Regions from separate parts of the Pseudomonas sp. R3-41 genome, predicted to be linked through region 3. Evidence: predicted binding sites of a transcription regulator. Region 3 holds the regulator's gene; each other region holds the start of a gene.

Region 1 (10,059 bases), 1.5 Mb from region 3:
CCCGTCAGTCTCCGATGGTCCAAATGACCATCGGATATCGAGATCACCGGCGAGGAATGAAATAGGCCACGTGTCCGATCGTCATCAACCAAACAGGCGAGGCTATAAGTCGTCTAGCGAAACCTTAACCCGCCGCGGGGCTGCGGACGTTCGCTTGAATTTCCAACTCGTGCTCACGACGCTTTTCGTTTCAGGCTCATCTGCTTCGCAGCGCCTGCTTGGGAGTCACCGGATGAACATTCGTCTATTTCACGGGAGCCGGGAAGACCCAGGAGCCTGTCGACTCGCTTCACTTCGACGCGGGATACCCGAGACGCTGGGCGCTCGTCACGCTCAATTTCGCTCATCTGGGTCATGCTCTCGACCAGACGCTTGAATAGACACTTTTCCATTGTGGTCCTCTGTTTCAACTCGCTCAGTCAGGTGATCCGTTTTTCGACTGTCAGATTATGCATGGATGCAAGCAAGCCCTATTGCCGGTTTTTTCACCCGTTTTTCTTGTATCCGACGTCGGATCGATCTCGATGGAGAGCCAAACTATTACCTGAGCGTACCTAAACCTCACCCGCCAGCATCGCGCCACGATTGCACCCTACCCAATCGCCCGCTACTCTCCAACCGTCGCTGCCAATTCAGCGACCGGGCCTGAGAACCCGAGTAAGATGCAGGCGCTACAGCGCCAGAACCACGTTTTGCGGCGTTTTTTTATGTCCGCATTCCGTGCAATGGCGGCTGTGCGTGGGAGACCTTCGGGTCTGCCGGGTTCCTGTATCTCCGGTTTCTCAGCCTGCGCACAGCTGCCACCCATTCGCCTGAGAACGAACGTGGCAGCTCTCATTTGATATGGGAGTTTATCGATGCACGCCATGGATCTGCTGCAGCCTCGCTTTATCGCTTTGCTAGCCACCACCCGCTGCCAATTGGCAAATGGAGGTGCGCAATGACCCATCCCAGAGACCTCAAAACCCCAGGCCTAACCCCCTTCTGCTACCACTCCGACCGCCCGCTCTTCCGCGTCAACAGCGGGATCCCCATCGGCGAAGCCCTGTCCCACGCCTCCGACCTGCTCCACGTTGCCAAGGTCCTGGCCGAGGACGCGGCGATGATTCGCAGTACGGATCGGTATGCCTGGGCGTCGTGTTATTTGCAGGATATGAGCAAGGCCGTCATCGATGATGTGGTGAAGGTGCTGGAGGCGCCGGGGAGTAATCCGGCTTAAGGGCCGCAGGCGCAATGCTGCTCACGAGCGGGGCAGCGTTGGGCTTTCCTCAGTCACCACGAAATAAAGAAGGGCTGCTGCGCAGCCCAGCGGGAGCAAGCTCCCTCGCCACGGCTCATCTAATCATTCCCCCCGCCGATAGCCTCGAATAAGGGCATTGCCTGTTCCAAGGCTCCGCTTGCGCTCAACTACACTTCCCAGAATTCCCCCGCTCCAAGGAGCAGTAAGCGATGAAAATCCGCACCAAGGTCATAGGCTCGGGGTTGGTCAGTCTTTCTTTTGCGCTGTTGCTCGGCGGTATCGGGCTGTGGGGTTATCACTCGATGACCGAGGCCCTGGTGCAGAACGAAACCAGTATTTCGGCCATGCGCAAGCACATGGAAGCGGACATGATGCACGACGCCATTCGTGCCGATGTGCTCGCCGCCCTGCTGGTGAAGCCGGGGGATGCCCAGGGGGCGAAGGAAGTGTTGGAGGCGTTCGATGAGCACACGCAGCGAATGCGCAAGGTCATCGCCGAAAATGCCGAGGCGAAGTTGCCGGGGGATGTCGCCAAGGCGATTGGCGAGCTCAAGCCCCAGGTCGAAACCTACATCGATAAAGCCAAGCAAGTCATTGGCAAGGCGCTGAACGGCGCCCAGGATGGCCAGGCCTTGCGGGCGGAGTTCGACGGGGCGTTTTCGGCGCTGGAGGAGCGCAACGAAGCGGTGAGCGAGCTGATCGAAAACCAGGCGCAGTCATCGCGAGAGCATCAGGACCACAGCATTCACACCTCGGAGCGCTGGCTGATCGCGACGTTGCTGGCCACTTGTGTGGCGCTGGCGCTGTTGTCGTGGAGCCTGCTCAAGGCGGTGCTGACGCCGCTGAACAAGATCATCCTCAATACCCAGGCGATTTCCCAAGGGGATTTGCAGCGCTCGATGGGGGCCCAGAGCAAGGATGAGCTGGGTCAGTTGCAAGGCGTGATCGAGCAGATGCAGACCAATCTACGGCAGATGATCGCCACGATCCGCAGCCAGAGCGATCAATTGCACGGCACCTCCCAGAATTTGGGTAATACGGCCCGGCAGATTGTGTCCAGCGCCGATCAACAGGCCCAGAGCGCGACCAGCATGGCCGCGAGCATGGAGCAGATGATGGCGAACATCAGCCAGATCCATCAGCACGCCGACAGCGCCCGGACGATTTCAGCGCAGTCCGAGCATTTGGCGAGCAGCGGTGGCCAAGTGATCCTCGGGGTGGTGGAAGGCATGAACCGGATCGCCGAGGTGGTCAACCAATCGTCCAGCAAGATCACGGCGCTGGACGCCTCATCCGAAGACATTCATTCGATTATCCAGGTGATCAAGAGCATCGCCGAACAGACCAACTTACTGGCCCTCAACGCCGCCATCGAGGCCGCTCGCGCCGGTGAGGCGGGCCGTGGTTTTGCGGTGGTGGCCGATGAGGTGCGCAACCTGGCGGCGCGCACGACGCAGTCCACCCAGGAAATCACTGCGATGATCGAGCGCATCCAGTCCAGCGCCCGAGACGCGGTGGCGAACATGCAGGCCTGCGTCAGCCGTGTGGACGAAGGCGTCAACCTGGCCCAGCAGGCCGGGGTGTCCATCAGCGAAATCCGCACCGGTGCCCGGCATGCGGCCGAAGTGGTGGAGGAAATTTCCCAGACCATTGCCGAACAGTCCAAAGCCAGTGATGAAATGGCCCAGCGTGTGGAGTCGATTGCCGAGCAGTCTCGCGAGAACACCCGTTCCATTCACAATCTGACGCAAACGGCGGATCAATTGAACGATGCGGCGGGGTCGATGCAGGCTTCGGTGCAGCAGTTCAAGATTTGATCAATAGACACTCTTGTGGCGAGGGAGCTTGCTCCCGTGGGCTGCATAGCAGCCTCTGGTTTCAATAATCGCGAATTATTGAAAATTATGGCTGGGCAATAATTATTGCCCAGCCATAAAACACCCCAAAAACCTGACTCACACCTCGCTCACCTCAAACACAAACGAAATCTCCCGCTTCTGGGCGCTCCAGACGTACCGGATATGCTTGCCCTGCACGGGGATCGAAACCGCTGGCGGGCGAAACGCGGCCACGCATTCGTGGCCGGTCAATCGGACGCTGTTGTACAGCAGCCCCCATGACAGGGTTTCACGCAGTTGTCGGGCGAACACTTGGGATGGACCGTAGGCGGTAGGGTCCGGGTCGTGGAGGTGGGGATAGTCGTGGCGGATGTCGTGCAAGGGTTTGACGACCTTGTTGACGTAAGTGCGCATGGTCAACTCAAGGTCGGGCTCGTTGGTCGCGCCGAGGAATCGTGCCTGGTGATAGCAGGTTTCGGCGATGGCCGCTTCCTGGCTGCTGGCGGCGTAGTAGACGCCGAAGGTGCCATCGCTGAAGCGGCTGCTCTTGCCGATGTGAGTAAACGCCGCCATCACCGGCGAGGAACCGGGCCCGGAAATACGGTCCTCGGGGCGTACCCGGGACAGCACCCCAGCCTGTTCCATCAGCCGATCGTTGGTCAACGCTTCCAGCGCGTAGGCGGTGGGCAGGTCTTCAGGGTCGAGTACGTCTTCAAACAGCGAAATCGGCGGGAAGCTGCTGTTGACGATCCGATAGGCCCGTTTCCATTGCGGGTCCGCCAGTGGTGGCACCATCAGCCGCGTACTCCGTCGAGGTATCGCCGCACATCAGCGATGTCCACCACCCGACCGGTCAACATGTAGGACAGCGCCGACTGGCCGTTGAACGGTGCCGCAGTGTTGGGGCTGCTGACCCACTGATAGGCACGGTCCCGGCTGTTGCTGAAGATGATGCTCAGCGCCTTGTGGATACCCATGAGGTAGGAAATGCGCTCCAGCGTATCGCGAGGCAGCCTCACGTTTTCCGGCAATTGTTTGTACTTGTAGAAGGTCGTATTTCCCACCTTGCCCAACAGCGTACGCTGCTGTTCGACGCTGCAGCCCCAGAGCGCCATGAGATTGAAGAAAAACTTCAACGCGACTCGGCCCGCGTCCGGGGAGTCCAATTGTTGCTGTGCGTTGAGGGTAATGGAGGAAGTCGCCATGGGGTTGGGCTCCTTTATAGCGGGGTGACGTTTAGAGGATAGTACAGATATGGATTATTTTTAAGTTTTTATTCGCAAGCGAACAAAAACCTGAGTAAATCATTTCCGGGCTTCTCCTTGTTACATTTCTGACATAAAGAAGAGCACGGGCCCGGATTGACATAAACCTTAGCCATGCCGGAAAATCGGCTTCAAGAGCGCGAAACCGACTGCCTTCAGGTGGCGATAGTCGGCGTTAGGAACCCCGTTGATAACCTGAACATCAGCGCTCGGGTGAGACCTCTTCTCCCCTGCTTGAGGGAGCACAATATCAAGCGCCTCTTCAAAGAAAGCAGCCCTTGGGCTGCTTTTTTCATTCTTGGGGGGCCAGGCATCGCTGATAAACCAAATGGCCATGCCTGTGCTTGTTGAGTGCTTTCTTATCGCAATTCATGAAATTCCAGAGTACGTGTCCATGATCGACATTGATCACCACAAGCATCTGGTATTTCGCCGCGTAAGCGCCGATGAACGCGAGGCGATACGAACCATCAGAATAGAAAACCCGCCAAATCTCCAAAGGGTTGCGCACCGTATCCACTGCAAATTCCGTGAAGCGCTCTCGGGCGTTGGGTCTTTTCTCAACGATATGTAAAAGGTCGCGCCGTCTGACAATCACCGGCACATAAGGTGTGTCTATCCAGACGGTATCCATACCTTCCTGCAGCCCAAAACCCAGGGCTACTTGTTTCAGGGCGCTGTCGAAGTCAACTGCACCGGGTAATTCCCGCACCGGGGAGGCCGTTGGTGTGACTGAAATATTTCGAATATCGAGCAAGCCAAGATCTTTCCAGCTTGTTTGCCCAGACACCTCCTTCGTCCCAGGAAGATTCATGCAAGTGACCTTCAGCAACCACTTGCATGTTTCGTAGACGCCGGCAATTGCCTTTATCCAACCGATCCAGACGTGGCGATGCCTCTTTAATGTAAGCGCCACATTTCAACCGTTCGAACAACGCGCGGATATCAGCCAGAGTCTTTTCTTTCCTGGGAAATTTCTGACAAAGTTGCAGGCAAAGCGGTAACCAGGCGAACGATGCAAGCCAATTCACGCCAAACCGGCAAAATCCCCAAATCCCGCATAAGCTCCAACCATCGCCGGCCAGCGCTTTTCGACACAAAATCGCGACAAGCGTGAAAAGGTGCATGATGATAGCCACCATGACCACCTGGCCCGGCCCAGGTGCACAACAATAGCGAGCCCACTTAAGCAGAGGGCATTACCTCATGGATAGCAGAACCCTACGCAACCTCATGCGTATCGTGCAGACCGGCTCGTTGTCGGCAGCAGCCGAGCATTCGTGCCTCACGGTGCAGGCGTTGGCGGCGCAATTGAACAAGGTCGAGGAACAGTTCGGTTTCCGGTTGTTCCGGCGTTCGAACAAAGGCCTGACGTTGACGAGCCAGGGCTCGGAACTGACGCCCTTCATGGACCAGGTGCTGGTTGCCACCCGACAATTGGAAGAAAAAGTCGCAGCGCTCAAGACGCCGCGACAGCGCACGCTCAAAGTGGCGCTCAATACCACCCTGCCGACGGAGTTCAACCGGCGGATGATCGATCGGTTGATCGCTGTATTCCCCCAGTATCAGCTGGAATTCAGCTATGCCGAGTCGATGGAGAACCTGAGCAAGCTCAAGAACGAAGATTTCGATCTGGCGATCCTGATCGGGCAGCAACAGGGCGGTTTTACCAGCATCACCATGCCGGATGTGCAGGTGCGCGTGGTCGGTGCCCATTGTGGCGACGAAGACGACTCCCTTGGTTTGCTCGGCGACAAGTTTCAGGTGCGTCCGGCAGAAGAATGTCCGTATTCCCACAGCTTCCTGCGTTTTCTCGACGCTGGCCTGGGCGAATACGGGTCGAGCCAGCGCATGGTGTATTCCTGCAGTGAGACGCTGACGCTGTCGTTGATCACGCAGCTCGATGGCCTGGGGCTGGTGTCCCGGGAAGCGGCGCTGCGCAACGGCCTGGCGATTTTTCCGGACTTCGAGGACTTTCTTGAAGTCCGCCTGGCGGTGAACAATGCGGAGTTGTCTGGCCAGGCGCTGCACGATGTGGTGGACCTGAGGCTACAGGAACGAGCCGAGCGCGATGTACGCCGCCGTGCCCAGCGCCACACTGAGAAACAGGTTGCGGCTGAAATACGCACATAACAGCGTCGGAATCGCGGCATAAAACTCAGGGCGATCGAGTTGTATCTGCTGGTCCTTGATCAACAATGGCGTCAGGCTGATGGCAGCGACGATCGCCACGGGCAGGTATTCCAAGGCACGGGCGACGAAGGGCGGCCAGTGGTCGGTATTGATCTGCAACGGCAGGGCGCGCGGCAGGAAGGTCACGGCCATCATCAGGACCACGACCAGGATCAGGAACGTTTGGTCAGGCATACGCCTACCCCGCAGCCAACGAACGTGGCGATGAAGACGTTGAACGGCGAGTTGCCCAGCAGGCTCAGCCCGCCCATGCAGACGACAGCCGCCAGGGCCGCGATCAGTTTGTTGCGGGTGTCGCACAACGAAACCAGCACATAGAGCATCATCGCCGTCAGGGCATAGTCGAGTTGGTATTTGATGAGGTGCGCCGCGTATTGCGCACACACTGCGCCCAGCAAGCCACCGAGCACCCAGGATGTATGGCAGAACAGGTTGAAGCCGACCAGGTAGCGCACGCTCACCGGCGCCCCGCTGCCGAGCTTGACGCTGTGGAACGCGAATGACTCGTCCGTCAGCCCCGCCGCGTAGCACCAGCGTTCGAAACGACTGAGCCCCAGCGCGCGCAGGGCCTTGGCCATGTAGACCGACATCAGCATGTGCCGCGCATTGATCAGGAACGTGGTGAGCACGATGGTGGTCAGCGAGGCACCGCTGGAAATCAACGCCAGCGCTGCGAATTGCGAAGCGCCCGCGTAGACGAACAGGCACATCGCCACCGGCAACCACAGGGGCAGCCCGGCGTTGACCGCCATCAGACCGAACACAAACGAAACCGTGAAATAACCCGCTACCACCGGACTGGCTTCAGCAAAGGTACGCGAGGCTTGTGGTTCGACCGCCAGCGGCTGGCTGGAAGTCTTGTTCATAAATCCCTCTCGAAGGTGATTTCACCCCGAGGCTCACAGAACCCCTGAGCGGCCCAGAAACGCTTGCCGGCCAGATTAGCATCGTCGACGAAAAGGAACATGCGCAGCACGCCCACCCGCTTCATGTCTGCCGATGCCGCTTCGACCAGACGCTGGCCCAGGCCTTTGGTGCGATGGTGCGGGCTGACCGCCAGGTGATTGATCGTGCCGCGGGTGCCGAGCATGCCGCCGATCACCGCGCCCACCACTTCACCGCTCGCATCGATGGCCAGGTACGCGGTGGTGGTGTCCTGCAACAACACGCCGCGCAAGAATCGGGCATCCTGCCATTCGCAGAACGACACTTCGTCGAAACCGCGAAAGAATCGCTCCAGCCGCTCGGCGTCCCGGACCATGGCCCGACGCAACAGGACTTGCTGCGTCAGGTCGTCCATGGGTTCGAGCCGTTCAGCGAACAATGTCGAAAGCGGTCCCGGGCCGCGAGAAGGAAATGGCGAGGATCTGCCGGTACGCCATGTCATGGCTATGGGTGTTGCGCGCCGGGGTTACGTAATGGCGCATGTCGCGATCCAGGAAAAACGTGGTGTCGAGAATGTCCTCGTAAGTCGTCGCCGCCAGTTGTTCTTCCTGGGCGGTGTACAAGCGGCTTTCCGCCCCCGCCACATTCTGACGACCCCAGAAGTGCACGCCGCTGAACGGATAACCGTCGCAGTGAATCCCTTCAGGGGTGATTTCCAGCTGTTTGCCCGGTTTGATCTCGATGCGGATCTGATGGATCTGGCACTGCCAGATTTCATCGTGCAGTTCCTGCGGCAGGACGTTCTTGTACACCTCGAAGTCCGTGTCGATCAGGCTGCGCATCACCGGCGAGTTGATCACTTCGTTGGAGAAATCCTCGAAGTGCCGCTCCAGTCCGCCGACATAGCTGTTGTTGGCCTTGGACTGAACGTAGGCCCGGTGCTCGAGCTGCTTGAGCTCACGGGTCGTTGGGTTGTATTCGAAGTCGCTGTAGCGGCGAAAACGCATGCCTGACTCGGCCTGGCCGTAGTAACTGTCGGGCTCCATGTTTTCCCAGCTTTTGGTCAGCCGGACAAAGTCGCCGAAATGACCGTAGAGGTTGAAGTCCCCACCGCGAACGTTGACGTATTTGTCACGTCTCAGCGCTTCGCCCACTTCCCTGTTCAGAACGATCATTTTTCATAGGTCTCCACTGCGTTGAGCGGCCTAATCTAGTAGGTGCAGGATTTACGTCCATGAGAAAGTATTTGAGGCATTTCAAGCGGCGCTTGAAACGGCGGGCAACGTTACATAAAGACGACTTTTTCTCGGGGAAACAGGCGATTCCAGCGGCTTTTCTTGAGCTAAAAGCAAAAAGAACCCGAGCTTGGCGTCGCCATGCTGTTCACTTCAGGCAGGCATGAATCAACGGTGGCGAGGGAGCTTGCTCCCTCGCCACCGTTATCGACTTACAACCTGATCAGGCATCAGAAGACGCTGATCGGATAATCCACGAACACCCGCAGCTCATTGCCGCTGACGTTGTACTCGCTGGATTTCTGCGACACCCGCAACACAGAGCTGCGCAACCTGACACTCAAGTCCTTGGCCGGGCCGTTCTGGACCACGTACTTGAACTGGTTGAAGATCTCGCGCTCGGTCCCGCCTTCGCTGGTGGACGTGGTGATGTTATCGCCACGTACGTAAGCGACGTTATAGGTCAGGCCCGGTACGCCGAAGGTGGTGAAGTCCAGGCCGTAGCCCAACTGCCAGCTGCGCTCGTCCTCAGCGTTGAAGTCGGACCAGTAGGAGTTGGCCAGGTAGATCGTGTTACCGCCATCACCCACACGGTTCTGCTCGCGCTGATAGCCGCCGTAGGCGTAGCCCAGGTTGCTGTCGCCGGTGCTGCGCTGATGGGCGAGTGTGAAGCTGTGAGGGCCGGTGGCGAAAGTAGCGGCCAGGCTCCAGATCTTGTTGTCGTCGCCGGTGACGTTGTTTTCACGAACGTAGCTGTCGTCCAGCTTGGTGCGATAACCGTTGAAGTCCAGGGTCAGGGATTGATCCTTGGCCAGTGGGAACACGTAGTTGGCGTTTACGTATTGCTTCTTCAATACGTCTTCGACATCCGAGGCGTAGAGCGAAGCCTTGAACTGCTCGGTGAATTGATAGCTGCCGCCCAACACGTTAATCGATTTCAGGCCACCGCTGTCACGGCCTTCGGCGCTCTTGCGCGATTCGGCGGTGAAACGGCCGGCGTTCAGTTCCAGCCCCTTGATCTCCTTGGAGGTGATCAGCGTGCCGGTGTAGCTTTCCGGCAGCAGGCGCGAGTTGTCATAGCTCAGCACCGGCAGGGCCGGCATCTGGTCACCGTAGGCCAGTACGGTATTGGAAACGCGGAACTTGACCGCCGCACCGAACTTGGACAAGTCATCGGCCGCGCTGCCGCTGTCGCCTTGCTTGAAGAAATCGATGCCTTGCGCACCGCTACGCCCCTTGCCGCCATCCAGACGCAACGCGTACAGGCCAAAGGCATCGACACCCACGCCCACCGTGCCTTGGGTGAAACCGGACGAGAACGTACCGATGGCCGCCTGGCCCCATTCGGCCTTGTCTTCTCTGCCGTCCTTGTAGTCGCGGTTCATATAAGCGTTGCGCAACAG
Region 2 (10,059 bases), 1.3 Mb from region 3:
GGCCCCCGCTTTTGCCAACGCCGTGGCGAGCCTGACGGGTAAACCGTTGCGTGAGTTGCCGTTCAAGTTAGTGTGATGGGGCGAGGCTGTCTGGTCGCAATGCCAGGCAGCCTCGCGATCACAAGCGAATCCGTTTGATATCCCGCTGCGGCGGCGCCCCAAAGAGACGGCTGTATTCACGGCTGAACTGCGAGGCACTTTCATAGCCAACCAAGCCCCCTGCACTACTCGCGTCGACGTTCTGGCTCAACATCAACTGCCGAGCGGCTTGTAGCCGCAGTTGCTTCTGGTATTGCAACGGGCTCATGCCGGTTACAGTGCGAAAATGCTGGCGAAATGTGGAAGGACTCATGTGGGCTTGTGCCGCCAGATCGTCCATGCGCAACGCCTGGCGAAAATTCAGTTTCAGCCAGGCGACGGTCTTGGCAATGTGCTGGCTGGGTGAACCGGCAGCAATCACATGCAGCAACTGCGGCGCGTGGGCACCACTCAACAGGCGAGCGACGATCTCTTCCTTGATCAGCGGCGCCACCGTCTCAAGCAGGGACGGCTCCTCCAATAGCGCTATCAAGCGTCGCAGGGCGTCCAGTACGCCAGCATCCAGCGCTTGTACGGTTATCGGTCGAAACGCGTCGTCGCGCATGCGTTGTGACAGCTGCATGCGCTCGGCCACCTGCATCACCATCGTGCTGTCGAATCTGAGCATCATGCCCAGGAATGGCTTGGCGACGCTGGCTTGGGAAACATGGGAAATGACCGGCAGATCCACGCAGGTCACCATGGACTGACCGGGCGCGTAGGTCAGTATCTCGTCCCCGATCATGGCTTGTTTGCGGCCTTGCAAGGTCACGCCGATGCCCAGGCCGTAGAGGCAATGCATCGGCGCGGTGATCGCTTTGCGCCGATGCAGGGTCAAACCGGCAATAGCCGTTATCTGGTCGCCATCGCTGGGCACATGCCGGCTGACTGAACCGACCAGGCGACTGATATCGCTGACGCTCTGGTCGCTTTTAAAATCGGTGTGCACACTTCACTCCTTGGAAACTCGGGCCCACGACTCGCGGCGATGGCGAACAATGTTCGGCATCGCCGCGAGTCGTGGGCCAATATGGACGCAGTATGCTGGGTCGGCGGTTCGGATCGTTTGCCTGATTGGCGCTATTTCTTGCACGATTCAACGAGCTGTGGCGGGCGTCACTCCCTCAGAGGCAGTTATAACAAGATATTTCAGAAGCTGGGAGTGCACAAAGTGATGGCTCCGTCGGTTGCCTAAAGAGTCTGGAAGATGTAGCCGGTGGACGGTTGATCGTCCAACGCGACACCTACTTGCGACAGTCGTTGGGCCAAGGCCGGCGTCTCGACCCGCACTTTCCAGTCCACGCGTGCCGGTGCCACGGGGGCGCGGTCGTAGCGCATGATCGCTTCAGCCAACTGCACTCGGTCTGGCAAGTACACCGCCAGCGCGTTGCCCTTCCAAGCGGCGACGCTCAGGCCCATGGCTTCACACAGCGCAATCTTGGCCTGGGCATCGTCCCGGTCCGCCTGGCGGGAACGTTCGATCTGATCGGCCAGTAGCGGATCGACGACGCGGTCGGTGAACAAGACCTCGCCCGCCTCCCAGACTTCGGGGGGACAGATCTTGTCGGCTGGACGCAAGGCAATGAGTGGATTGATTTCCATCGGGTAGATCCGACAAACCAGCGGCCGCTCTTCATAGATCCCACAACGACCATCGTCGCCGAGATTGCGGCACTGCGTCAGCGCATTGCCTGCCAGTACCGCAACAACTCGAATTCGGGCATCGCCACTGTTGACTTCCACCGCCCTTTGGGCGCTGTGGGCGAATTGTCGCGGTTCCGAGGGCCAGGTCGACTCATCGAATGCCTCCAGTACGACCGCCACCTCATGCCCGCGTTGTAGCCACTGCCTTGCCTCTCCCAGTGTCAGTGGAATCAGCCGACCCTTGCAGCAAACCCCGCAGCCGTTGCAGGCAAAGCGGATCGCGTTGTTTTCCATATCAAGCACTCGCACACATGTTTTTGAACGCCTACAGAAGGCCCCACCATTCGGATACATGCGTGGCAGGGCCTCAGGGCCGCGAGAGTATGTGGAGCGAAACGTCCATCCGCTTGCCGGATCCGCCGGCATGTTTGCCTGATCCAAGGTGATTTCCGGTATCAGCCTTTGGGAGGAAAACTCGTTGTTTCAGGCAACCTTTCACAATAGATATGAGGAACGCAGCATCATCGAAGATGATCGGCATCGATCACAGCCTGGGCGAACGCCTGCGGCGCCTCTTGCGGCAGGTTGTGACCGATGCCGCCATCGATCAGGCGATGCTCATATTTCCCGGAGAAGCGCTTGGCGTAGGCTTCGGCGGGCGGATGGGGAGCGCCATTGGCGTCGCCTTCCAGGGTGATGGTTGGCACGCTGATCGACGGGAACGTCGCCAGTTTCTTCTCCAGCCTGTCGTATTTGGCTTCGCCCTTGACCAGCCCCAGGCGCCAGCGATAGTTGAAGATTGAAACGGCGACATGGTCGGGGTTCTGCAAGGCGGCGGCGCTTCGATCAAACGTCGCGTCATCGAAATTCCACTTCGGCGACGCCAGCTTCCAGATCAGCTTGGCGAAGTCGTGGGTGTTCTTCTCATAACCGAGACGGCCACGCTCGGTCGCAAAGTAGAACTGGTACCACCACTGCAACTCAGCAGCCGGCGGCAGCGGCGCCTTGCCGGCCTCCTGGCTGCCGATCAGGTAGCCACTCACCGCCACCAGCGCCTTCACCCGCTCTGGCCAAAGGGCCGCGACGATGTCGGCGGTGCGTGCTCCCCAGTCGTAACCGCCGAGCACGGCCTGCTTGATGTTCAGCGCGTCCATGAAATCGATGAGATCGCTTGCCAACGCCGAAGGCTGGCCGTTGCGCAGGGTCTTGGCAGACAGGAAACGTGTATCGCCATAACCGCGGGCATACGGGATCAGCACGCGATAGCCCTTCTCTGCCAGCGCCGGCGCCACATCGGCGTAGCTGTGGATGTCATAGGGCCAACCGTGCAACAGGATCACCACCGGCCCGTCGGCGGGACCCACTTCGGCATAGGAAACGTCGAGCAGGCCGGCCTTGACGTGCTTGAGCGGGCCGAACGAGGTGTGGCTGCCGGGGGTGATCGCGCCGACAGTGCTCGCCGGCAGATCGGCCGCGCTGGCCGGGGAAGAGGTCAATGCCAAGGCGCCCATCTGCATCATTGCCAACGCCAGGAGCGTGGGTGCAAGCAGACGGCGATGCCGGGGTACGGGGGAATTGTTTATATCCATGTGAAGCTCCTTGCGAACGACGTGGGTAAGCCAGTGAGACGGCTTGGGCCGTCTCGATGGGTCCCATTTGACGTTGGCCAGGTATCGCGAATGTGTCAGCGACGGGCTGGAATGCAAGCGTCCGTATCGATCGTGAGCCAGGATACGCTGAGATACATTCGGAGCTCACAAAAATGGGCCGCTGCACAGCCCAGCGGGAGCAAGCTCCCTCGCCACGATGTGCACACGCCTGCAATGCGCGGAGTGGCTTATTTCACCGCACGCCACCGGTTTCGTGCATGCAGATAGGCGGTCGTATCGCTGTAGCCCAGTTGGGCGGCGATCTGCGCTATAGGTTCGCCTTGCATTTCCAGGAGTTGCTCCAGTTCGGCGCGCACCTGGTCGAGCAATTGCCTGAAGGTCGTGCCTTGTTCTTCAAGGCGCCGGCGCAGCGTCCTCGGCGTCTGGTGCAGCGCGTGCGCCAGATCCACCAGCGTCGGCGTCTCGCCTTTGGCCAGCGATTGTCGAACGCCCTCGGCGAGCCGGGCCGACCAACCGGTGAAGTGGCGATGCGTGGCCAACCGACGGTCGAGTTCCTGAGTCAGCAGCTCCAGCAGTCCGTGATGACGCGTTTGCATCGGCAGACGTGTGCTGGGGGCATCGAAGTAGAAACGGTTGACCGGGCAATCGAACTCGACACGGTCGCCGAACCAGTGGCTGTACTGGAGGTAGTACGAGGGTCGCGAATGGGCGAATTGGGCGAGAACCGGTTGTACGTCCCTCCCCGTTCCTTGTCGTAGTTGCGTAATGGCCATCACGCCGTAGTGCTCGACCACATACCGCGCCAGATCACCCGGCGCGTCGACATTCAGCTCGACCCCCAGGCCGTTCTCATCATTGACCAAACGCACCGTGTCGGTGTCAGCGGCCAGCGGTGCGTACCGCGCCCAGAGCTGCATGGCCGAGAGGACGTCAGGACTGTACAGGCAAAGGTAGGCCAGGACGTGCCAGTCCTGCGGCGTGAATAACCCGAACAAGTTCAAGCCGATCGCCGGATCGACCCGCGCAGCCTCGCGCCAGAGCTGATCCAGTTCGATTAGGTTGTAGTCCTTGTGCTTCCCGCCCGCATGACTGTCCAGGAACCGCTCCAGCACCTGGCCCAATTTGCCCCGGTGAAAGCGTTGGGGTGAGCGATTGACCGCTTCTCGCTCGATTCTGTCCGTTTCGCGCATTGGGAGGGCTGACTCGCTGGCTTCTAATGAAATGGCATTGCCCGCTGGGGCCTTAATCGAGAGTGCCATGAATACAACAATGCTCGCCAATAATCCTTCCGCTGTCGTGGCCGGGATATTTCTCGCCTTCATTTTGCTGGAACTTGCTTGCTCGGCCTTGCGCCAGTCATCCGCCGGCAGACGTGACGTACTGATTGAAATCATCGGCTCCGGGATCCTGGTTGCAATCACCTTCCCTGCCGTCATGTGGCTGAGCGGCAAGCTGCTCGGCCTGGCTGCCCCGCAGATGAAGGATGCGCTGGTGGCAATCCCTTGGGCCGCGGGTTTCGTGTTGTTCCTGCTGCTGGACGACATGACGCAATACTGGTGGCATCGCCTGACTCACCGGGTGCCCGCCCTCTACGCACTGCATCGTGCCCATCATTCCGCGCCCTACATGAGTGTCCGGATCGTTTACCGCAACAACAGCTTCTACTACCTGCTCATGCCCGGTATCTGGCTGTCCGGCATGCTGATCTACCTGGGCCTTGCGCCGGTCTACTACGTCTATCTAATCATCAAGATGACCGTCATTTTCGCCGCGCACAGCAGCGTGGCCTGGGATGACAAATTGTATGGCGTTCGCGTGTTGCGGCCCCTGGTCTGGATCCTGGAGCGGACGATTTCGACCCCGGCCACCCACTCGGCCCACCATGGCTTGACGGCCGAGGACGGTGTCACCCACTACAAAGGCAACTTCGGCAACTTGCTGTTTCTATGGGACGTCTTGTTTGGGACCGCAAAGATCACGCGCCGACGTCCGCCCGCCTACGGCATCGAGCATCTGTCGCCGATCAGTTGGCAAGAAGAATTGTTCTGGCCCGTCGTACGCGCTCGCCGTACCGCGCCCAAGACCCGCGTCCAACCGGAGGTGACGCCGTGAGCCGCCGTATCGTCGTGCTGTCGGGCTCCAATCGGGCGGGCAGCCAGTCGCTCAAAGTGGCAAATCATCTGCGACAGCGACTGACAGATCTAAACCTGTGGGAGGCCAGCGACTTGATTGACTTGGCCACCAGCCGACTGCCGCTTTGGCCGGAACAAGACCGCGACCAGCTGTGGCCCGCTCAACAAGCGATCCTTGCCAAAGCGACGGCGCTGATCGTGATCAGTCCGGAATGGAACGGCATGGCCTGCCCAGCGCTGAAGAACTTCTTCCTGTACGCGGGGATCAGCGAGCTCGGGCACAAACCCGCGCTGTTGGTGGGTGTCTCGGCGGGCCTGGGCGGCGCGTACCCGATCGCCGAGTTGCGTGCGTCGAGTTACAAGAATTGCCGGCTCCTTTATTTGCCTGAACACCTGATCATTCGAAACGTGGAATCGATGTTCAATGACCAGGCGCCGGCCAACGAAGACGACAAGCGCATTCGCGAACGTGCTGATTGGGCGTTGCGCCTGCTCAGCCAGTACGACGTTGCATGTCGCGAGATCAGGCGGGCCCTTGAACAGCCTCCGGCGTTTTCTACCGGTATGTAGGCGGTAAGTCCTGCGCTCAGGCCGCCCCGGGCTTCCCATGAAACGCCTGCCCCAACACCGCCAATCGCTCCGCCAACGGTGGCAAGCATTGGCTGCTGCGGGTCAGGACGCCGATGTTGTCAGCGTTGCGCTCAGCCACGGCCTGCACGCTTTGCAGACGCTGGCTGATGCCGATCGACGCCTGGGATTGCTCCTGGGTGGTGCTGGCAATCAGGTCGTTGAAATGGTTGATCACGGCAATGTCTTCGACCACGGCATGCAACAGTTGCGAAGCCATTTGGCTGGCGGACACGCAGCGTTCTACCCCGTCGCGGCTACCTTGCATCGCGGCGGCGGCCTGGCGGCTGCCTTGTTGCAGCTTGGCGATGATCTGCTGGATCTCGGTGGTGGACGTCGAGGTCTTTTTTGAAAGGGTGCGGACCTCGTCGGCCACGACCGCGAACCCGCGGCCCTGATCACCGGCACGGGCGGCTTCGATGGCCGCGTTGAGGGCCAGCAGGTTGGTCTGCTCGGCAATACCATTGATCACATCCAGTACCTGGCCGATTTGCTGGGCCTGCTCGGCCAGCACCTGCACGGTGTCGTTGGTCAGGTTGATGCGCCCTGCCAGCTCGACGATCTCTTCCCGGGTCTGGTCAACCGTGCTGCGTCCGCGGTTGACCTGCTCATTGGCCTGGCCGGCACGCAGCAAGGTCTGGTCGACGTGGCCGGCGATGTTCTCCATGGCTTGGACCAGGTGGCCGATCGCACCGCTCATCTGCGCCACTTCGTCGAGTTGGTGGCGGGCGCCGGTTTCCAGGGTCTGGCCAACCTGGGACAAGTCCTGGCCCAGGTCCGAGAGGTTGCGGGTGTCGCGCACCACACCGTCCACCAGTTGGGTGACCTGTTGGAGGAAATGATCGAAACGCTCGCTCGAAGAAACCTTGACGCCCTCACCGCGCTGCCTGTCGGTGTCATGGCTCAACTGAGCGGCCGCTGCCAATACCTTGTCGAGCACCTCCTGGTTTTCCGTGGCGTCGGCCAGGCTCTGGTTCGCCAGGTAAATCAGGATCACGCTTTCCACCACCACGTAGAACGCGTGGAGGAAGATCATCGACCAGCCGCCGTGAGTCTCCATGACGAACACCGGATAACCCTGGTGTTGAAGCCAGTGAAAACTGAGGTGATGAACCGCGATGGTGGCGGCGGCCACGACAATCGGCAGCCAGTCACGGTAGAACGTCAACACGGCCAGCAGCACGAAGATCCCGAAGTGGAACTCGGTCACGCCGTGGGTCTGGTTGATATGCAGCGCCGCCATGACCATCAACGCCACCGCAATGACGCAGCGCATGGCCCGCGTGCCCGCCAGGACGCGATAAAGCCCGGTGCTCGCCACGCAGGTGGTCGCCCCCACCAGCAACGCCCGGGTGAACGTCGAGTGCAGGAAGGCCAGGCCCAGGGAATACAGCAGCGCCAGCCAAAGCAGCCCCAGCATGATGCGGTCGGCTTTACGGTGGTGGTCGTTAAAGCGCACGGGCAATGTCATGGGGGTCGTCCTTTTCAAAGACTTGGAGGTCCGTTACCAAATGCCGTAAATGGCTTAGCGGCGTTTCGAGAGGGAACTTTAACTGATTATCATCAATTAGTGGCACTGCGCCACCAAGCTTTTCTCAGCGGCCTTTGCTTTATGATGTCCGCCATCTCATGACTGACTGATGGAACCCCCATGACTTTCGATTTCGACACCGTATTGGAGCGCCACGGCACCGGCAGTACCAAATGGAGCCGCTACCCGGCGGATGTGTTGCCGATGTGGGTGGCCGACATGGATTTCGCCGCCCCGCCGATGGTCATTGACGCACTGCACAAGCGCCTCGAACATCCGATGCTCGGCTACAGCGTCGCCCAGGACGATCTGCGTGCAGCCATCACGGCTGACCTGTGGAGCAAGTACGCCTGGCGCGTCGAGCCTCAGCAGATCGTGTTCCTGCCCGGCGTCGAGCCAGGTTTCAACATGGCGCTGCATGCCTTGGTGGAACCCCGGCAGAACGTCGTGGTGCAGGTGCCCAACTACCCGCCGCTGCGCCACGCCCCTGGTCACTGGCAGTTGAACAAAGTGGAATTGCCGTTCACCCCGGTCAACGGTGAGTTCCATACGCCGTTGGCCGCGTTGCGCGAAGCGTTGCAGGGCGGCGGCGCCTTGTTGCTGAGCAATCCCCACAACCCGCTGGGCAAAGTGTTCGAGCGTGAAGAACTCCAGGCCGTGGCCGACATTTGCCTGGCGCAGGACGCCTGGATCATCTCCGACGAGATCCATGCCGAACTGTGCTTCGACGGTCGCGTGCACATACCGACTGCGTCCCTCAGCCCCGAGATTGCCGAGCGCACCATCACCCTGATGTCCGCCAGCAAGGCCTACAACATCGCGGGGCTGAAAACCTCGTTCGCGATCATCCAGAACGCCAAGCTGCGCGAACGGGTCAACAGCGCCCGGGCAGGCATGGTCGACAGCGTCAATGCCCTGGGCCTGGAAGCGACCCGCGCGGCCTACAGCGAGGCCGGCCCGTGGCTGGAAGCCCTGAAAGCCTACCTGCAAGCCAACCGTGATTACCTGGTCGAGGCGGTGAACACTCGCCTGCCGGGCATCACCCTGACCGTGCCCCAGGGCACTTACCTGGCCTGGCTGGATTGTTCAGGCTTGGAGCTGGATGACCCGCAAGGATTCTTCTTGAAGGAAGCCAAGGTCGGGCTCAGTGCCGGGCTGGATTTTGGTGACGATGCCGGGCAGTTCGTGCGCCTGAACTTCGGCTGCCCGCGGGCGCTGCTGGAGGAAGGGATTGCGCGGATGGAGCGCAGCCTGAAAGCCAGGGGTTGATCCAACCGGCGACGCAGATCCCATGTGGCGAGGGAGCTTGCTCCCGCTGGGCTGCGAAGCGGCCCCCAACGACCACACAACTCGGTGTTGGTGAGAATTGAGGGGGCTGCTGCGCAGCCCAGCGGGAGCAAGCTCCCTCGCCACAGGGGCTTCTGCGCCGCGTTGTATCGGTGCTCTATTCCTGCATATCCGGCGCATAAACAAAACACAGCTTGTTCCCCTCCGGATCGCGGCAATATGCACCGAAATAGCCTTCGCAATATTGCGGTCGCGGGCCGGGTGGGCCTTCGTCGGTACCGCCCATGGCCATTGCCTGTTCCCAGGCAGCGCGGACGGTTTGCGGGGAGTCGGCGGCGAAGCTCACTTGCATGCCATTGCCCCAGGTCGCGGGCAAGCCGTTGAACGGCAGTTGGACAAACACCTGGGGCCAGTGCTTGCCCGGCTGGCGCCAGCCTTCCCCCGGCGGGCCCGAGTCGTTTTCGCTCGCCATGCGCTCCAGTCCCAGGCAGCCGAGGACTGCGTCATAAAAAGCGACCATTTTCGGCAGGTCGCGGGCGCCGATCTGGATGTGGCTGAACATGGCCCTGCTCCTCTTTCAAATCCGTACGTGGGTTGGAGAATACCGCAACCTCCAATGTTCGCCCGATGCCGCCTATTCACCGACGAAACAGCCCTCGTCACGCTCATCGACTGACCGGACAATCCGACCGAACTCCGCCCGAACCCCCAAAGTCCACCCTCCATCGCAACCCAACTGGAGAACGACAATGGCCGACTACCCTTTCCCGCCCTTCCCGAAACAAAGCCAGCCGGTGCCCGGCACCCAGCGCAAAATGGATCCGTACCCGGACTGCGGTGAACAGAGCTACACCGGCTCCGGACGCCTGGCGAACAAGATCGCCCTGATCACCGGCGCCGACAGCGGCATCGGTCGCGCCGTCGCCATAGCCTTCGCCCGTGAAGGCGCGGACGTGGCGATTGCCTACCTGGACGAGCACGAAGACGCCAAGGAAACCGCGCGCTGGGTCGAACAAGCCGGACGCCAGTGCCTGTTGCTGCCCGGTGACCTGGCGGACAAAGGCCTGTGCCGCAAGATCGTCGATGAAACTGTCGCCCGCTTCGGGCATATCGACATTCTGGTCAACAACGCCGCGTTCCAGATGACTCA
Region 3 (10,059 bases):
AGTTGATCGGCTGACCCCATGTCGATGCTCGAGCTGACGGACACCCAGATCAGCACGTGGGTGGCATCATTCATTCTGCCGCTGTTTCGCGTCACCGCGGTGCTGATGAGCATGCCGATCTTCGGCACGACACTGGTGCCAACTCGGGTGCGTTTGTACTTCGCCCTGGCGATCACGGTGGTTATCGCACCTGGGCTGCCACCGATGCCGCCGGTCAATGCCCTGGACCTCAGTGCGCTGATGCTGGTGGCCGAGCAGATTCTCATCGGTGCCTTGATGGGGTTCTCGCTGCAACTGTTCTTCCAGGCCTTTGTGGTGGCCGGGCAAATCATTTCGATCCAGATGGGCATGGCCTTCGCGTCCATGATCGACCCCACCAACGGCGTCAACACCGCGGTGATCGGCCAGTTCCTGACGATGCTGGTGACCCTGTTGTTCCTCGCCATGAACGGACATCTGGTGGTGTTCGAGGTCTTGACCGAGAGCTTTACCACCATGCCAGTGGGCAGCGCATTGCTGGTCAATCATTTCTGGGACATCGCCGGCAAGCTCGGCTGGGTCCTCGGCGCCGCGATGGTGCTGGTATTGCCGGCGATCACGGCGTTGCTGGTGGTCAACATCGCGTTTGGCGTGATGACCCGGGCGGCGCCGCAATTGAATATTTTCTCCATCGGTTTCCCGTTGACCCTGGTGCTGGGCCTGGTGATTTTCTGGGTCAGCCTGGGGGATATCCTCAACCAGTATCAGCCGCTGGCCACCCAGGCCTTGCAGCTGCTGCGCGACATGGCACAGGCACGCTGAACCATGGCCGAGAGCGAGAGTGGTCAGGACAAGACAGAAGACCCCACGGAAAAGCGCCTGCGCGAATCCCGTGAAAAGGGCGAGATCGCCCGATCCAAGGAGCTCAATACGCTGGCGGTGATGCTGGCCGGGGCGGGCGGGTTGCTGATCTACGGCGGGGGGCTGGCGTTGGATCTGCTGGAAATCATGCGGCTTAATTTTTCCCTGCCTCGTGAGGTGCTGCTCAGTCCGGAGGCGATGGGGCAATATTTGCTGCATTCCGGCAAGATCGCGATTCTGGCGGTGCAGCCAGTGCTGATATTTCTGCTGCTGGCCGCCATTATTGGTCCTATTTCCTTGGGTGGCTGGCTGTTCGCCGGCAAAAGCCTTGCGCCGAAGTTCAGTCGAATGAACCCGGCCAGCGGTCTGAAGCGGATGTTTTCCACCAATGCGTTGATGGAGCTGCTCAAGGCCCTCGGAAAATTCTTCCTGGTTCTTTTTGTCGCGTTGACGGTTTTGCAGGCTGACATCGATGACCTGCTGCGCATTGCCCATGAGCCGCTGGAACAGGCCATTATCCACAGCGTGCAGTTAGTGGGCTGGAGCACGTTGTGGATGGCCTGCGGCTTGATCCTGATTGCTGCGATCGATGTGCCGATCCAGCTCTATCAGAGCAAGCAGAAGCTGATGATGACCAAGCAGGAGATACGCGACGAACACAAGGATCAGGAAGGCAAACCGGAGGTCAAGCAACGGATCCGCCAGTTGCAGCGCGAGGTCTCCCAGCGGCGGATGATGGCGGCAATCCCCGATGCCGATGTGGTCATCACCAACCCGACGCACTACGCTGTCGCCCTCAAGTACGACCCCGAAAAAGGCAACGCTCCCGTGTTGCTGGCCAAGGGCAGTGACTTCCTGGCACTGAAGATCCGTGAGATCGCCGTGGCCAATGAAGTGATGCTGCTCGAATCCCCGGCGTTGGCGCGATCGATTTATTACTCCACCGAACTCGACCAGGAAATCCCTGGGGGGCTGTATTTGGCTGTTGCGCAGGTATTGGCCTACGTCTACCAGATCCGCCAGCACCGCGCTGGCAAGGGTAAGCGCCCTGAGCCGCTCAAGGATTTGCCGATCCCGCCGGATTTGCGGCGTGACACTTGAGTGCTTATCGGCGCTAGTAATCAGCCGCCTCTAAAATATACCTGCGGATATATCTAATTCTTCTTTCAATGGTTTCGCCCGTTTTTATAGACATCTCATTGCGATAAGCCATGTTTTTGCTGCCTGGGGTTCCTGATTTGATGGCTTGCTCGTGAAAAAAAACTATTGCGTCGTCATAAAAATTCGTCTTCAGAATTTTTTTTCCGGAAGCATCGATTTCAGTGAAGGGGCTTTGGGGGGCCGGTATTCCTTCATTGTCGAACGGAATGTTTTGATGATGTGAGAAATATGCTTCAGCAGCGTTTTTTTTATTTGGAGTCGGTCTGAAGCTGATTTGGATTTTTTCCGAGAGTGCTGCTTGCAGTGTTTTGGTTTCTGAGATTAACGTTAGCTGATCTTTAACCGTTTTTTCCACAACCGATTTGATTTTTGCCGAGCTCGGTTTATTTATCGATAACAAGGTCTTTTGGACCCGCCTTAGCGCGGTTTGCTTCAAATACTGGGACATCAGACTAGCTGGAGCGCCGACGTGTCCCGTTGGGTCTCTCCGATTGATAGGGTCGCCGATGCAATATGCATACGGATTCAATCCACCCTCGCCAAACGGGCTCAAACTGTCTGGACTATTAATTCGCATCAAAACCGGATTGAACGCCAGATAACCATTTCCCAGCAAATAATGCCCGGTCACCGGATCCGGTCGCTCTCCATTGAAGCCGAGCAAGCTCAACAAACCGTTGTCGATAGTTCGATTGCCATAAGGCGAATAGGCATGGGACTGCCTTTCATTGGCGGAAACGGCATGCAATACCGAGCGTTGTTGATCGGTCGCCAACAGTGTCGCTTGCTTTGCGCTGCCTTGGGTTTCGGTCTGGGCCAGCAATTGATCGCCATGTTGAACAATTGACCGGCTGATGGCTCCTTCGATTTCTGTCGCCAGGCGAGACTTGCAATAAAACCGCTGGACAGGCGCGTGAGTCATCAAGGTGTGGCTGGTGAGGCGATCCAGTGGGTCATAGCGGTAAGTGCAGAGGCGCGTGGCTGACATGGTCGATGCTCCGTTCGGGTGAGGCTCCGTTGGATTATCGGGGTTGGGATGCAGAGGGGAAACTAGCAGAACTGTTAGGTTTGCCTGGAAAGCGACAGGCCCCGTGGCGAGGGAGCTTGCTCCCGCTCGGTTGCGCAGCGACCGCCATAACACAGGGGCTGCGGTGTGTCTGATGCTGCGCATTCGGCTGGTTTCGGGGCCGCTTCGCGACCCAGCGGGAGCAAGCTCCCTCGCCACAGGTTCGTCGTTTGCCTTAGGTGAACAGCATGACCCTGTGGAGCGAGCCTGCTCGCGAATGCGGTAATCCAGTCCATGCAAATGTTGACTGACAAATCGCAATCGCGAGCAGGCTCGCTCCCACAGGGTTGAATGTGCGTCAGCCGCTCTATTGCAGTCTTCAAGAAAAGTTGGAAGGCTTCTTGCAATACCCCGTCTGCGCCCCTTCCGGGCGTCAAAAGTTTGCTTCACAGGAACGGGGAATTTTGGTGGATCGCTCTCAGTTACTCAGCTCTGCACGCAGCAATGTCGTAGACCTCAGCCGGGGTAATCTGGGCGTGCCGCTGTTGCTGCTGGTCATGCTCGCCATGATGATGCTGCCGGTGCCGCCGTTCCTGCTGGACGTGTTCTTCACGTTCAACATCGCCCTGTCGATCGTGGTGCTGCTGGTGTGCGTCTACGCCCTGCGGCCGCTGGATTTCGCCGTGTTCCCGACCATCCTGCTGGTGGCCACGCTGTTGCGCCTGGCGCTGAACGTGGCGTCCACCCGGGTGGTGATGATTCATGGCCAAGAAGGCCACGCCGCCGCCGGTAAGGTGATCCAGGCCTTCGGTGAGGTGGTGATCGGCGGTAACTACGTGGTCGGTATCGTGGTTTTTGCGATCTTGATGATCATCAACTTCGTCGTGGTGACCAAGGGCGCCGGGCGGATTTCCGAGGTGAGCGCACGTTTCACCCTCGATGCGATGCCCGGCAAGCAGATGGCGATCGACGCCGACCTCAACGCCGGCCTGATCGACCAGAGCCAGGCCAAGCTGCGTCGCCTGGAAGTGGCCCAGGAAGCCGAGTTCTACGGCTCCATGGACGGTGCCAGCAAATTCGTGCGCGGTGACGCCATCGCCGGCCTGTTGATTCTGTTCATCAACCTGATCGGCGGCATGGCCGTCGGCATCTTTCAGCACGGCATGACCTTCGGCGATGCCGGCAAGGTCTACGCCTTGTTGACCATTGGTGACGGTTTGGTGGCGCAATTGCCATCACTGCTGTTATCCACAGCCGCCGCGATCATGGTGACCCGTGCGTCGGGCTCCGAAGACATGGGCAAGCAGATCAGCCGACAAATGTTCGCCTCGCCCAAGGCCCTGGCCGTTGCCGCCGGCCTGATGGCGGTGATGGGCCTGGTGCCTGGCATGCCGCATTTCTCCTTCCTGAGCATGGCGGCCCTGGCGGCTGGCGGTGCCTACCTGTTCTGGAAGAAGCAGAACGTGCAGAAAGTCCAGGCCCTGCAAGAGGTCAAGCGCCAGCAGGAACTGCTGCCGTCGCCGGCCCGCGCCATGGAAACCAAGGAATTGGGCTGGGATGACGTGACGCCCATCGACATGATCGGCCTGGAAGTCGGTTATCGCCTGATTCCGTTGGTCGACCGCAACCAGGGTGGTCAGTTGCTGGCGCGGATCAAGGGGGTGCGCAAGAAGCTCTCCCAGGACCTGGGCTTCCTGATGCCCACCGTGCACATCCGCGACAACCTCGACCTGGCGCCGAGCGCCTATCGCCTGACACTGATGGGTGTGATCCTGGCCGAAGCCGAGATCTACCCCGACCGCGAGCTGGCGATCAACCCTGGCCAGGTCTACGGCAGCCTCAACGGCATCACCGCCAAGGATCCGGCTTTTGGCCTGGAGGCGGTGTGGATCGAAATCAGCCAGCGGGCCCAGGCCCAGTCCCTCGGCTACACCGTGGTGGACGCCAGTACCGTGGTGGCGACCCACTTGAACCAGATTCTGTACAAGCACTCCAGCGAGTTGATTGGCCACGAAGAAGTCCAGCAACTCCTGCAAGTACTGGCCAAAGGCTCGCCGAAGCTGGCTGAAGAGTTGGTGCCGGGCGTGGTTTCGTTGTCGCAGTTGCTCAAGGTCCTGCAAGCGTTGTTGGCCGAGCAAGTGCCTGTGCGCGACATACGCAGTATTGCCGAAGCCATCGCCAACAACGCGTCCAAGAGTCAAGATACCGCCGCCCTGGTGGCCGCGGTTCGGGTCGGCGTATCCCGTGCAATCGTCCAAAGCATTGTAGGCACTGAGTCTGAGCTGCCTGTTATCACCTTGGAGCCAAGGTTGGAACAGATATTGCTCAATAGTCTGCAGAAGGCAGGACAAGGCTCGGAAGAGGGTGTTCTGCTGGAGCCAAGCATGGCCGAGAAGCTGCAGCGTTCGCTGATCGAGGCAGCCCAGCGGCAAGAGATGCAAGGCCAACCGGTGATCCTGCTGGTGGCCGGTCCGATTCGCGCGATGCTCTCGCGATTCGGACGCCTCGCGGTCCCGGGGCTGCATGTGCTGGCGTACCAGGAAATACCGGACAACAAGCAAGTGACCATCGTTGCGACAGTAGGGCCCAACGGCTGAGGTAGTGGTTTATGCAAGTGAAGCGTTTTTTCGCCGCAGACATGCGTCAGGCCATGAAACTGGTTCGTGACGAGCTGGGCGCTGAAGCAGCCATCATTGGCAACCGTCGTATCGCCGGCGGTGTCGAGCTGACGGCGGCCCTGGATTACAAATTGTCGGCGCTGGCGCCACGGGTTCCGAACATGGAACTTGAAGACGAGCTGCGCAAGACTCAATCGCGCATCGCCAGCGCCCAGGCCGAACTGAGCCTGCGCAGCAGCGAAGGCGAAGGCGCGCCGGGCACCAATCGTCAATTGTTCGCCGGTCAGCCGCTGACCGCCGGCCTGCCGTTGACCGCCGCCGAACCGCTGATGGAACAGGTCCAGGCCGAACCGCGTCGTCCAGAGCCGGCACCTGCCGCGCCAGCCCGTGGGCTTGACCCGCGCGCCCTGGACTCGATGCGCTTCGAACTCAACAGCCTGCGCGAGCTGATGGAAGTCCAGCTCGGCTCCCTGGCCTGGAACCAGCTGCAAGGCAGCCGTCCGGCCCAGGCCAACCTGTGGCGTCGCCTGCAACGCATCGGCCTGTCCGGCCCGTTGTCCCGCGACCTGCTGGCGCTGATCAATGGTATCGAAGAGCCGCGCCAGGCCTGGCGCATGCTGCTGGCGCACCTGGCACGCATGATTGCCACGCCGGAAGTCGAGCCGCTGGAAGAGGGCGGGGTCATTGCCATGGTCGGTCCTGCCGGCATGGGCAAGACCACCACCCTGGCCAAGCTCGCCGCCCGTTATGTACTCAAGTACGGCGCCCAGAGCATCGCCCTGGTAAGCATGGACAGTTTCCGCATCGGTGCCCAGGAACAACTCAAGACCCTGGGCCGGATCCTCAATGTGTCGGTGACCCATGTGGATCCGGGCCAATCCCTGGCCCAGGCGCTGGAACCGCTGCTGCGCAAACGCGTCGTGCTGATCGATACCGCCGGCCTGCAAGCCAGCGATCCGGCCCTGCGCATGCAGCTCGAAAGCCTGGCCGGACGCGGTATCAAGTCAAAAAATTATCTCGTGTTGGCAACCACCAGCCAGAAACAGGTTCTAACCGCCGCATACCACAGCTACAAACGCTGCGGGCTGGCCGGCTGCATCCTGACTAAGCTGGACGAAACGGCAAGCCTGGGCGAGGTGTTGAGCCTGGCGATCGGTCATGAACTGCCGGTGGCCTACCTGACCGACGGGCCGCGGATCCCGGATGATTTGCATCTGCCGCGCCGTCATCAACTGGTCAGTCGTGCCGTGAGTGTGCAAATGCAGGAAGAACCCAGCGAAGAAGCCATGGCTGACATGTTCGCTGACATCTACCACAGCCCGACCAAGCAGGTCGGCTGAGGTAATCATGAATATTTTTTGTACCTACATCGATGGTCTGCCATGCATTGTTCCGTATGCGAACGCGCAGCCAGTAATGTGGCCTCCGTCTAAGAAGACAAGGTAAAGAACGAACATGGGCAGCATGCATCCCGTACAGGTGATCGCGGTGACCGGCGGCAAAGGTGGCGTCGGGAAGACTAACGTGTCAGTGAACTTGTCCCTGGCTCTGGCAGAGCTTGGCCGACGGGTCATGCTGCTGGACGCCGACCTGGGCCTGGCGAACGTCGACGTGTTGCTGGGGCTTACCCCCAAACGCACCCTGGCGGACGTGATCGAAGGCCGTTGCGAACTGCGCGACGTGCTGTTGCAGGGGCCGGGCGGGATTCGCATCGTGCCGGCTGCCTCCGGCACCCAGAGCATGGTTCACCTGACCCCGGCGCAGCACGCGGGCCTGATCCAGGCGTTCAGCGACATCGGCGATAACCTCGATGTGCTGGTGATCGACACCGCGGCCGGCATCGGCGACTCGGTCGTCAGTTTCGTGCGCGCCGCCCAGGAAGTGCTGCTGGTGGTCTGCGACGAACCGACGTCCATCACCGACGCCTATGCCCTGATCAAACTGCTTAACCGCGACTATGGCATGAACCGCTTCCGCGTCCTGGCCAACATGGCCCAGAGCCCGCAGGAAGGACGCAACCTGTTCGCCAAGTTGACGAAGGTCACCGATCGCTTCCTGGACGTCGCCCTACAATACGTCGGTGCAGTGCCTTACGACGAAAGCGTGCGCAAGGCCGTCCAGAAGCAACGTGCCGTTTATGAAGCCTTTCCACGTTCCAAATGCGCGCTGGCGTTCAAGGCGATCGCCCAAAAGGTCGATACCTGGCCGCTGCCGGCCAACCCCCGCGGGCATCTGGAGTTTTTCGTCGAGCGTCTTGTGCAACAAACAGCAGGGCCCGTGTTATGACAGCCAGCGGTTACAACCATCTCTACAAAAAATCGGCACGGGACGCCCAATACGAATTGATCGAGCGTTATGCGCCACTGGTCAAGCGTATCGCCTATCACTTGCTGGCGCGGTTGCCGGCCAGTGTCCAGGTCGAGGATTTGATCCAGGCCGGCATGATCGGCCTGCTTGAAGTGTCGAACAAATACGACGCCAGCAAGGGCGCCAGTTTCGAGACCTATGCCGGTATTCGCATTCGTGGGGCGATGCTCGATGAAGTCCGCAAGGGCGATTGGGCGCCGCGTTCGGTGCACCGCAATACCCGCATGGTCAGTGACGCGATTCGGGCAATCGAAGCTAAAACTGGGCGTGACGCTAAAGATCACGAGGTTGCGGCCGAACTCCAGTTGAGTCTCGATGATTATTACGGGATTTTGAACGATACCTTGGGCAGTCGCCTGTTCAGCTTCGACGACCTCTTGCAGGACGGCGAGCACGAAGGGCTGCATGAGGATAACGCGAGTGCTCACATGGAGCCGTCACGTGACCTGGAAGATGAACGTTTCCAGAGCGCGCTGGCGGATGCGATTGCCAATTTGCCGGAACGTGAGCGACTGGTCTTGGCGCTGTACTACGACGAAGAGCTGAACCTCAAGGAAATCGGTGAGGTCCTGGGGGTCAGCGAATCTCGGGTCAGCCAGTTACACAGCCAGTGCGCGGCCCGCTTGCGGGGCCGTTTGGGGGAGTGGCGAGCGCGCTGACAGGCAGTGTGGGGACACTGCGAGCGGGACTGGCATGGCGTTGCCGGGTCAGTTTCCATCCGTTGTGCTCCAGACCGTTGTCGAGTGTTGTGCCGGAATTGATTGAAATGGCGCGTCCAGGTGCTGGGCGCGTTTAAGACTGCTTGGAGGTCGAATTGGACAAGAACATGAAAATCCTCATCGTTGATGACTTCTCAACGATGCGGCGGATCATAAAAAACCTGTTGCGTGACCTTGGGTTCACCAACACGGTCGAGGCGGATGATGGCGTCACAGCCATTCCGGTCCTCAACAGCGGGAGCATCGACTTTCTGGTGACTGACTGGAACATGCCCGGCATGACCGGTATCGACTTGCTGCGCCATGTGCGCGCCGACGAAAAACTCAAGCACCTCCCGGTGCTGATGGTGACTGCCGAAGCCAAGCGCGAGCAGATCATCGAAGCGGCCCAGGCCGGTGTAAACGGCTATGTGGTCAAGCCCTTCACGGCCCAGGCGTTGAAAGAGAAGATCGAAAAAATCTTCGAACGCATCGGTTAACGGCGCCACGGGGGAGCTATGGACAACGAATCTTCAATGGGCGATTTCGAATCGACCCTGAAAAAACATGCCCGCGAACTGGTCGACAGCCTTGAAAAAGGTCGCTTTGGCGATGCGGTTCAAATGATCCATGAGCTCAACCAGACCCGTGACCGTGGTCTGTATCAGGAAGTGGGCAAGCTCACGCGTGAACTGCACAGCGCGATTGTCAATTTCCAGATCGACCCGCACATGCCGCAGGCCGAGGAAGTCTCGCAGATCACCGACGCCACCGAGCGCCTGGGCTATGTGGTCAAGCTGACGGAGGCCGCGGCCAACCGCACCATGGACCTGGTGGAAAGCGCAACACCGCTGGTCAATGGCCTGAGTGAAGAGGCCCAGGCCTTGAGCACCGACTGGGGCCGGTTCATGCGTCGCGAAGTCGGTGCTGAAGAATTTCGGGAGCTGGCCCGTCGGGTCGACGGTTTCCTGACGCGCAGCAGCAACGAAAACCGCGCCGTGGCCAGTAACCTCAACGACATTCTGCTGGCCCAGGACTATCAAGACCTGACCGGCCAGGTGATCAAGCGTGTGACCCAACTGGTCACCGAAGTGGAAAGCAACCTGCTCAAACTGGTGCTGATGGCTAGCCAGGTCGACCGCTTTGCAGGCATCGAACACGACCGTGAAGCGATACTTGCTGAAAAAGATCCACAAAAACATCTCTCTCAGGGTGAAGGTCCGCAAATTCATGCCGATAAAAGAGAAGACGTTATGTCCGGTCAGGACGATGTGGACGATTTGCTGTCCAGCCTTGGATTTTGATTTAGCCCTATTTTAGGAGCAGCCATTAATGAGCTTCGGCGCCGATGAAGAGATCCTTCAGGATT

What was found. Region 3 encodes FliA, which starts transcription of late flagellar genes. Its sites were predicted from a motif close to CTAAAGTTTNNNNNNNNNNNGCCGNTAA; they were not measured.
Positions count from the first base shown of each region.
Region 1: the regulator FliA is predicted to act here: its motif matches at 1,334-1,361, upstream of M1D99_RS28400 (methyl-accepting chemotaxis protein).
Region 2: the regulator FliA is predicted to act here: its motif matches at 7,617-7,644, upstream of M1D99_RS16730 (methyl-accepting chemotaxis protein).

Region 1 is NZ_CP096421.1:6,567,973-6,578,031, forward strand. Features, by position in the region: gene M1D99_RS28395 (DUF3077 domain-containing protein) at 941-1,219, shown strand; gene M1D99_RS28400 (methyl-accepting chemotaxis protein) at 1,450-3,057, shown strand; gene M1D99_RS28405 (RES family NAD+ phosphorylase) at 3,196-3,873, opposite strand; gene M1D99_RS28410 (MbcA/ParS/Xre antitoxin family protein) at 3,873-4,283, opposite strand; gene M1D99_RS28415 (PBECR2 nuclease fold domain-containing protein) at 4,636-5,157, opposite strand; gene M1D99_RS28420 (LysR family transcriptional regulator) at 5,550-6,476, shown strand; gene M1D99_RS28425 (AzlD domain-containing protein) at 6,393-6,710, opposite strand; gene M1D99_RS28430 (AzlC family ABC transporter permease) at 6,689-7,402, opposite strand; gene M1D99_RS28435 (GNAT family N-acetyltransferase) at 7,399-7,836, opposite strand; gene M1D99_RS28440 (2OG-Fe dioxygenase family protein) at 7,850-8,596, opposite strand; gene M1D99_RS28445 (OprD family porin) at 8,887-10,059, opposite strand, start outside.
Region 2 is NZ_CP096421.1:3,798,894-3,808,952, forward strand. Features, by position in the region: gene M1D99_RS16695 (xanthine dehydrogenase family protein molybdopterin-binding subunit) at 1-76, shown strand, start outside; gene M1D99_RS16700 (AraC family transcriptional regulator) at 119-1,027, opposite strand; gene M1D99_RS16705 (YkgJ family cysteine cluster protein) at 1,270-2,016, opposite strand; gene M1D99_RS16710 (alpha/beta fold hydrolase) at 2,244-3,311, opposite strand; gene M1D99_RS16715 (AraC family transcriptional regulator ligand-binding domain-containing protein) at 3,560-4,522, opposite strand; gene M1D99_RS16720 (sterol desaturase family protein) at 4,590-5,444, shown strand; gene M1D99_RS16725 (NADPH-dependent FMN reductase) at 5,441-6,034, shown strand; gene M1D99_RS16730 (methyl-accepting chemotaxis protein) at 6,051-7,562, opposite strand; gene M1D99_RS16735 (MalY/PatB family protein) at 7,743-8,891, shown strand; gene M1D99_RS16740 (VOC family protein) at 9,067-9,471, opposite strand; gene M1D99_RS16745 (SDR family oxidoreductase) at 9,659-10,059, shown strand, end outside.
Region 3 is NZ_CP096421.1:5,094,888-5,104,946, reverse strand. Features, by position in the region: gene fliQ (flagellar biosynthesis protein FliQ) at 1-14, shown strand, start outside; gene fliR (flagellar biosynthetic protein FliR) at 19-801, shown strand; gene flhB (flagellar biosynthesis protein FlhB) at 805-1,941, shown strand; gene M1D99_RS21880 (RHS repeat-associated core domain-containing protein) at 1,955-2,989, opposite strand; gene flhA (flagellar biosynthesis protein FlhA) at 3,475-5,604, shown strand; gene flhF (flagellar biosynthesis protein FlhF) at 5,616-6,965, shown strand; gene fleN (flagellar synthesis regulator FleN) at 7,081-7,911, shown strand; gene fliA (RNA polymerase sigma factor FliA) at 7,908-8,651, shown strand; gene M1D99_RS21855 (chemotaxis response regulator CheY) at 8,819-9,190, shown strand; gene M1D99_RS21850 (protein phosphatase CheZ) at 9,209-9,994, shown strand; gene M1D99_RS21845 (chemotaxis protein CheA) at 10,023-10,059, shown strand, end outside.